Linked DNA regions of Asanoa sp. WMMD1127. Each later gene encodes a partner of the first gene's protein in a complex. Links are inferred from orthologs where the notes say so. Each region holds a gene or a part of one and is shown on either strand. Other genes may lie near its edges.

Evidence for each region.
Region 2: the proteins of rpsG (region 1) and tig are in contact, whole or in part, in a crystal structure (PDB 3GTY), measured with the Thermotoga maritima proteins. The link is inferred for Asanoa sp. WMMD1127 from one-to-one orthologs. Residues at the interface, in WP_004081843.1 of Thermotoga maritima: Lys34, Lys52, Lys55, Glu59, Arg62, Gln63, Glu66, Asn67, Lys69, Val71, Arg95, Ala109, Lys110, Lys111, Gly112, Arg113, Pro114, Glu117, Glu121, Ile124, Ala125, Tyr127, Asn128, Asn129, Thr130, Gly131, Lys135, Asp139, Arg142, Met143; in WP_004081061.1 of Thermotoga maritima: Glu122, Val124, Val129, Leu130, Tyr133, Glu188, Gly259, Ile262, Tyr263, Glu266, Ser270, Glu273, Gln274, Glu277, Arg308, Gln311, Ile312, Ser315, Tyr316, Glu325, Arg329, Arg336, Leu363, Phe366, Trp367, Arg373, Leu377, Arg381, Leu384, Glu387.

The regions. Positions count from the first base shown.
Region 1 is NZ_JARUBP010000001.1:1,009,073-1,012,301, reverse strand. What follows is about bases 72-2,986. They hold rpsG (30S ribosomal protein S7), read left to right. Parts: upstream 72-1,249; coding sequence 1,250-1,723; downstream 1,724-2,986. Other genes in these bases: fusA (elongation factor G), read left to right, coding at 1,760-2,986; rpsL (30S ribosomal protein S12), read left to right, coding at 874-1,248; O7635_RS05015 (hypothetical protein), read left to right, coding at 72-476. Also shown: more of O7635_RS05015, read left to right, coding at 27-71; more of fusA, read left to right, coding at 2,987-3,229.
Region 2 is NZ_JARUBP010000001.1:6,380-9,579, reverse strand. What follows is about bases 6-2,891. They hold tig (trigger factor), read left to right. Parts: upstream 6-724; coding sequence 725-2,059; downstream 2,060-2,891. Other genes in these bases: O7635_RS00035 (ATP-dependent Clp protease proteolytic subunit), read left to right, coding at 2,817-2,891; O7635_RS00040 (ATP-dependent Clp protease proteolytic subunit), read left to right, coding at 2,164-2,805; O7635_RS00055 (response regulator transcription factor), read right to left, coding at 6-343. Outside these bases: more of O7635_RS00055, read right to left, coding at 1-5; more of O7635_RS00035, read left to right, coding at 2,892-3,200. UniProt on the Bacillus subtilis protein: Involved in protein export. Acts as a chaperone by maintaining the newly synthesized protein in an open conformation. Functions as a peptidyl-prolyl cis-trans isomerase.

The DNA.
Region 1 (3,229 bases):
CGCAGCAGGGCGGACCGTCGTACCCGGTGAATCAGCCGCGGCCCGTGTCGGTGCCGCCGCCGACCGACGCGCAGCAGCGCACCCGGCGGGTCGACGCCGTGCCGGGCACCGGCTTCGGCGTCGTGCACCTGGAGGTTCCGCCGGCCACCTCCGGGCTGGCGATCGGCGCGCTGATCACGGGCGTCGCCTCGATCGTCGTGGCGTTCATCGTGCTCTGCTTCGGGCTGGTCGGCTCCGAGGCCGGGTGGGGCGCCTGGGCCGCCGGCGCGTTCACCGTGCTGGCGGTCGTGGCCGGAGTGGCCGGTGTGGCGCTCGGGGTACTGGCCCGCCGGCAGATCCGCCGCGTGGGGCCCGCCGCGGCCATGCGGTTCCAGGGGCGCGGCCTGGCCACGTCGGGGTTCATCTGCGGCATCGTCGGGCTGGTCATCGCCGTGATCGCGTTCTTCGCCGCGCTGAGCCTCCAGATCGCGGCGTAAGGCCCGAACCCGGCCAAAGCGCCTGGCTCGGCGGCTCGCCGACGCAGCCGCTACAATTGATGGAGATAGGGGCCAACCGCGGGTGTCACAGGGGTTTTGACCTGCGCGCCGGCGATGGGTACTCTTTCCTTTCGTGCCCGGGCTCGCCCGGGCAATCCGTGCGTGCGCGCACCGTTCTGGCCAGGCAGCGACAAGCCGCCGAGTGCGTGAGCACGACAATGGCAGAAAACCCGGGCTCGCGTCAGCGCGCACGGGGACCGTGGAAGGGCCGACACGCCCGACCGCGGGATCCGGGAGCACCAGCTCCTGGTTGGAGTGTTGGAGGGTCGCCCACCCGGGCGGCCAAGGCGACGACGGCGCGGCCGCGAGGAAGCGGCCGAAGGGAGCGGAAAACCCGGTGCCAACGATCCAGCAGCTGGTCCGCAAGGGCCGGCAGGCGAAGACGAGCAAGACGAAGACCCCCGCGCTGAAGGGGAGCCCTCAGCGGCGCGGCGTGTGCACCCGCGTGTACACCACCACCCCGAAGAAGCCGAACTCGGCGCTGCGCAAGGTCGCTCGCGTCAAGCTCAGCAGCCAGATCGAGGTCACGGCCTACATCCCCGGCGTCGGCCACAACCTGCAGGAGCACTCGATCGTGCTCGTGCGTGGCGGCCGTGTGAAGGACCTTCCGGGCGTCCGTTACAAGATCGTGCGCGGGTCGCTCGACACCCAGGGTGTCCGCAACCGCAAGCAGGCCCGCAGCCGCTACGGCGCCAAGAAGGAGAAGAGCTGACATGCCGCGTAAAGGCCCAGCCCCGCGCCGTCCGCTGGTCGCGGACCCGGTTTACAACTCGCCGCTGGTGACCCAGCTGGTCAACAAGATCCTGCTGCGCGGCAAGCGGCAGCTCGCCGAGCGCATCGTCTACGGCGCGCTCGAGGGCGCTCGGGAGAAGAGCGGCGGCACCGACCCCGTCGTCATCCTCAAGCGCGCGATGGACAACGTGAAGCCGGCCATCGAGGTGAAGAGCCGCCGCGTCGGTGGCGCCACCTACCAGGTGCCGATCGAGGTGCGCGCGCCCCGCCAGACCACGCTCGGTCTGCGCTGGCTGGTGCAGTACTCGAAGGCCCGCCGCGAGAAGACCATGGTCGAGCGCCTCATGAACGAGCTGCTCGACGCCAGCAACGGCCTCGGCGCCGCGGTGAAGCGACGCGAGGACACGCACAAGATGGCGGAGTCCAACAAGGCCTTCGCCCACTACCGGTGGTAACCACCCACCGCACGACGACGACGAAGAGGGATTGAAGTGGCCGCCGCAGACGCGCTCGCCAAGGTTCGCAACATCGGCATCATGGCGCACATCGACGCTGGTAAGACCACGACCACCGAGCGGATCCTGTTCTACACCGGCATCACGTACAAGATCGGTGAGGTCCACGAGGGCGCTGCCGTCATGGACTGGATGGAGCAGGAGCAGGAGCGGGGCATCACGATCACTTCGGCTGCGACGAAGTGTGAGTGGAAGGACCACACGATCCAGATCATCGACACGCCCGGCCACGTCGACTTCACGGTCGAGGTCGAGCGGTCGCTGCGCGTCCTGGACGGTGCGGTCGCGGTCTACGACGGCGTCGCCGGCGTGGAGCCGCAGACCGAGAACGTCTGGCGGCAGGCGGACAAGTACAACGTTCCGCGGATGTGCTTCGTCAACAAGCTCGACCGCACCGGCGCCGACTTCTTCCGCTGCGTGCAGATGATGATCGACCGGCTCAACGCGACTCCGCTCGTGCTGCAGATCCCGATCGGCAACGAGTCCGACTTCATCGGCGTCGTCGACCTGATCGGGATGCGCGCGCTGACCTGGCGTGGGGAGACCCAGAAGGGCGAGGACTACGCGGTCGAGGAGATCCCGGCCGACCTCGCCGACCAGGCCGCCGAGTGGCGCGAGAAGCTGATCGAGACGCTCGCCGACGTCGACGACACCATCACCGAGAAGTACCTCGAGGGTGAAGAGCTCACCGTCGAGGACCTCAAGGCCGGCATCCGCCGCGCCACGGTGGCGGGCAAGGCCAACCCGGTGCTGACCGGTTCGGCCTTCAAGAACAAGGGCGTGCAGCCCATGCTCGACGCCGTCGTCGACTTCCTGCCCTCGCCGCTGGACATCCCGGCGATCGAGGGTGTGGCCACCGACGGTGAGACCCCGCTCCAGCGCAAGCCGTCGAACTCGGAGCCGTTCTCGGCCCTCGCGTTCAAGATCCAGACGGACAAGCACCTGGGCAAGCTCACCTACGTGCGCGTCTACTCCGGCACGATCGACTCCGGTTCGCAGGTCATCAACTCGACCAAGGACCGCAAGGAGCGGATCGGCAAGATCTACCAGATGCACGCCAACAAGCGCGAAGAGCGCGGGACGGCGCAGGCTGGTGACATCATCGCCGTGCAGGGTCTCAAGCAGACCACCACCGGCGACACGCTGTGCGACCCGGCCAACCCGGTCATCCTGGAGTCGATGACGTTCCCGGAGCCGGTCATCCAGGTCGCGATCGAGCCGAAGACCAAGTCCGACCAGGAGAAGCTGGGCACCGCGATCCAGCGCCTGGCGGAGGAGGACCCGACCTTCCGCGTCTTCAACGACGAGGAGACCGGGCAGACGGTCATCGCCGGCATGGGCGAGCTGCACCTCGACATCCTGGTCGACCGCATGCGGCGCGAGTTCAACGTCGAGGCCAACATCGGCAAGCCGCAGGTGGCCTACCGCGAGACGATCCGCCGCAAG
Region 2 (3,200 bases), 1.0 Mb from region 1 along the record:
GCCGCAGCAGCGCCTCGATCCGCAGCTGGAGCTCGGCCATCGAGAAAGGCTTGACCACGTAGTCGTCGGCGCCGACCCGGAAGCCGTTGACCTTGTCGCGCTCGTCGGAGCGGGCGGTGACGGCGATGATCGCCAGATTGTCGTCACGGGTCCGCAACGCGCGGCACACGTCGATGCCGTCTCCGTCGGGCAGGCTCAGGTCGAGCAGCACGAGGTCGCAGGGCGCCGCCTCGACGGCCGCCTTGGCGGTCGCGGCGTGCTCCACCTGATATCCCCGGCGCACGAGCATCGACTTCATGACGGACGCCACCCGCAGGTCGTCTTCGACGAGCAGAATGCGCATGGCTCCGCCTCCTTCCGCGCTCGATTTCGCGCATCGTACCGGCGATTGACCCGCGCGAACATGGCAGCGAAGCGCAGCGAGCGGTCCCCGGCGGGAGCGACGGTCGTGCCCACCGCGGACCCGGGCAATAGGGTTTGTCCGCTTTATCCGTCACCCACCGTGCGGGAATGGGACGCCGGGCGCGGACGGTGCACGCCTACCGCATAGACTTCGGTTCGCCACGGGGTGTGGCGCAGCTTGGTAGCGCACTCGCTTTGGGAGCGAGGGGCCGTGGGTTCAAATCCCGCCACCCCGACAGTGACCGGCGCGGCGGCTGCATCAGCGACGCGCCTACACTCGATGGGCTGATCGCCCCATGAAGACATTCCGAGGAGTACGCCTGTGAAGAGCACCGTCGAGACCCTGAGCCCGACCCGGGTGCGGCTCGCCATCGAGGTGCCGTTCGTCGAGCTCGAACCGAGCCTCCGCAAGGCGTACCGGGAGATCGCCCAGCAGGTGACCGTTCCCGGCTTCCGCAAGGGCAAGGTGCCGTCCGCGGTGATCGACCAGCGGGTCGGCCGTGGCGCCGTGCTCAACGAGGCCGTGCAGGAGGCGATCCCGGAGAACATCGTCGCCGCCGTGCGCGAGCACGAGGTCAAGACGCTCGGCCGCCCCGAGGTCGAGATCACCGAGTTCAGCGACGGCGAGCCGCTGCGGTTCACCGCCGAGATCGACGTCCGGCCGGAGATCAACCTGCCCGACCTGTCCACGATCGAGGTCACGGTCGACGAGCTGCAGATCGGTGACAACGAGGTCGACAGCCAGATCGAGGCGCTGCGCGAGCGGTTCGCGACCCTCAAGACGGTCGAGCGGGCGGCGCGGGACGACGACTACGTCCAGATCGACATGAAGGCCACCGTCGACGGCGAAGAGGTGCCGGGCGGCTCGGCCACCAACATCTCCCACGAGGTCGGCAGCAAGCAGCTGCTGCCGGGCCTCGACGAGGTGCTGGTCGGCCTGTCCGCGGGCGACGAGACGTCGTTCAGCACGCAGCTGGTCGGCGGCGAGTTCGCGGGTCGCGACGCCGACGTGGCGGTCACCGTGCGCACCGTCAAGGAGAAGCAGCTGCCGGAGCTCGACGACGAGTTCGCCCAGCTGGCCAGCGAGTTCGACACGCTCGACGAGCTGCGCGAGGACCTCCGCAAGCGGGTGACCCAGGCCAAGCAGGTCGAGCAGATCTACGCGGCCCGCGACAAGGCGCTGCAGCAGGTGGTCGAGGCCGCCGAGGTGCCCGCGCCCGAGGGTGTCGTCAAGGAGGAGGTCGAGCACCGCAAGCAGGCGATGGCCGACCAGCTCGAGCGCATCGGCGCCTCCTACGAGGAATACCTCGCGGCCGAGGACAAGACCGAGGAGCAGATCGACGCCGAGCTCACCGAGGCGGCGACCGAGGGCGTCAAGATCCAGCTGGTGCTCGACACCCTGGCCGACGCCGAGGACGTGCAGATCTCCGACGACGAGTTCGGGCACGAGATCATGCACCGGGCGCAGCGGGCCGGCATGCAGCCGCAGCAGTACTACGACCAGCTCGTCCGGTCCGGCGCGGCCGGCGCGGTCTTCGGCGACGTGCGGCGCGGCAAGGCGCTCACCCTGGTGATGGAGCGGGTCAAGATCACGGACTCGGCCGGCAACCCGATCAGCCTGGACGCGGTGCGCGAGGTCACCGAACACAACCACTGATCGCGCCTGCCTGCGCTGAGAGCGAACACCGCTGTCGGCGGGAAGTCAGCGCCTCGGGCAGCGGTTAATGTCGGGCGTAGAACGGAAACGAGCGAGAGGCTGCCATGACCGATCTGCATATTCCAGCGTCGCCCATCCGGGCGCACGAGGCGCGCGGCGACCAGCTCGCCGGCGGGCTCGACGACTCGGTCTACAACCGGCTGCTCAAGGAACGCATCATCTTCCTCGGCAGTGAGGTTACCGACCAGGTGGCCAACCGCATCTGCGCGCAGCTGCTGCTGCTGGCGGCGGAGGACCCGGGCCGCGACATCAACCTGTGGATCAACTCGCCGGGTGGCTCCGTCTACTCCGGCATGGCGATCTACGACACGATGCAGTTCATCGACAACGACGTGTCCACGGTCGCCATGGGCATGGCCGCGTCGATGGGCCAGCTCCTGCTCTGCGCGGGCACCAAGGGCAAGCGCTACGCCCTGCCGCACGCGCGGATCATGATGCACCAGCCGTCCGGCGGGATGGGCGGCACCGCCTCCGACATCGCGATCCAGGCGGAGCAGATGCTCTACACCAAGCGGATGTTCCAGGAGCGGGTCGCGGCGCACACCGGCCAGTCGCAGGACCAGATCGAGGCCGACTCCGACCGGGACCGCTGGTTCACGGCGCAGGAGGCCAAGGACTACGGATTCATCGACAAGGTGATCACCGGAGCCGCGCAGGTTCCGGAGGGCGCCGGGACTCTGGGCTGAGGGAGCCGACCATGACTGACTTGACGCTGCCTCCGCAGTTCGCTCCGGTGCACAACCGCTACGTGCTGCCCTCGTTCGTCGAGCGCACCTCGTACGGCATCAAGGAGTCGAACCCGTACAACAAGCTGTTCGAGGACCGGATCATCTTCCTCGGCGTCCAGGTCGACGACGCGTCGGCCAACGACGTGATGGCGCAGCTGTTGACGCTCGAGGGCACCGACCCCGACCGCGACATCATCATGTACATCAACTCGCCCGGTGGCTCGTTCACGGCGATGACCGCGATCTACGACACCATGCAGTACGTGCGGCCCGACATCCAGACGGTCTGCCTCGGCCAGGCGGCATCGGCGGCGGCCGTGCTGCTGGGCGCCGGCACGCCGGGCAAGCGGATG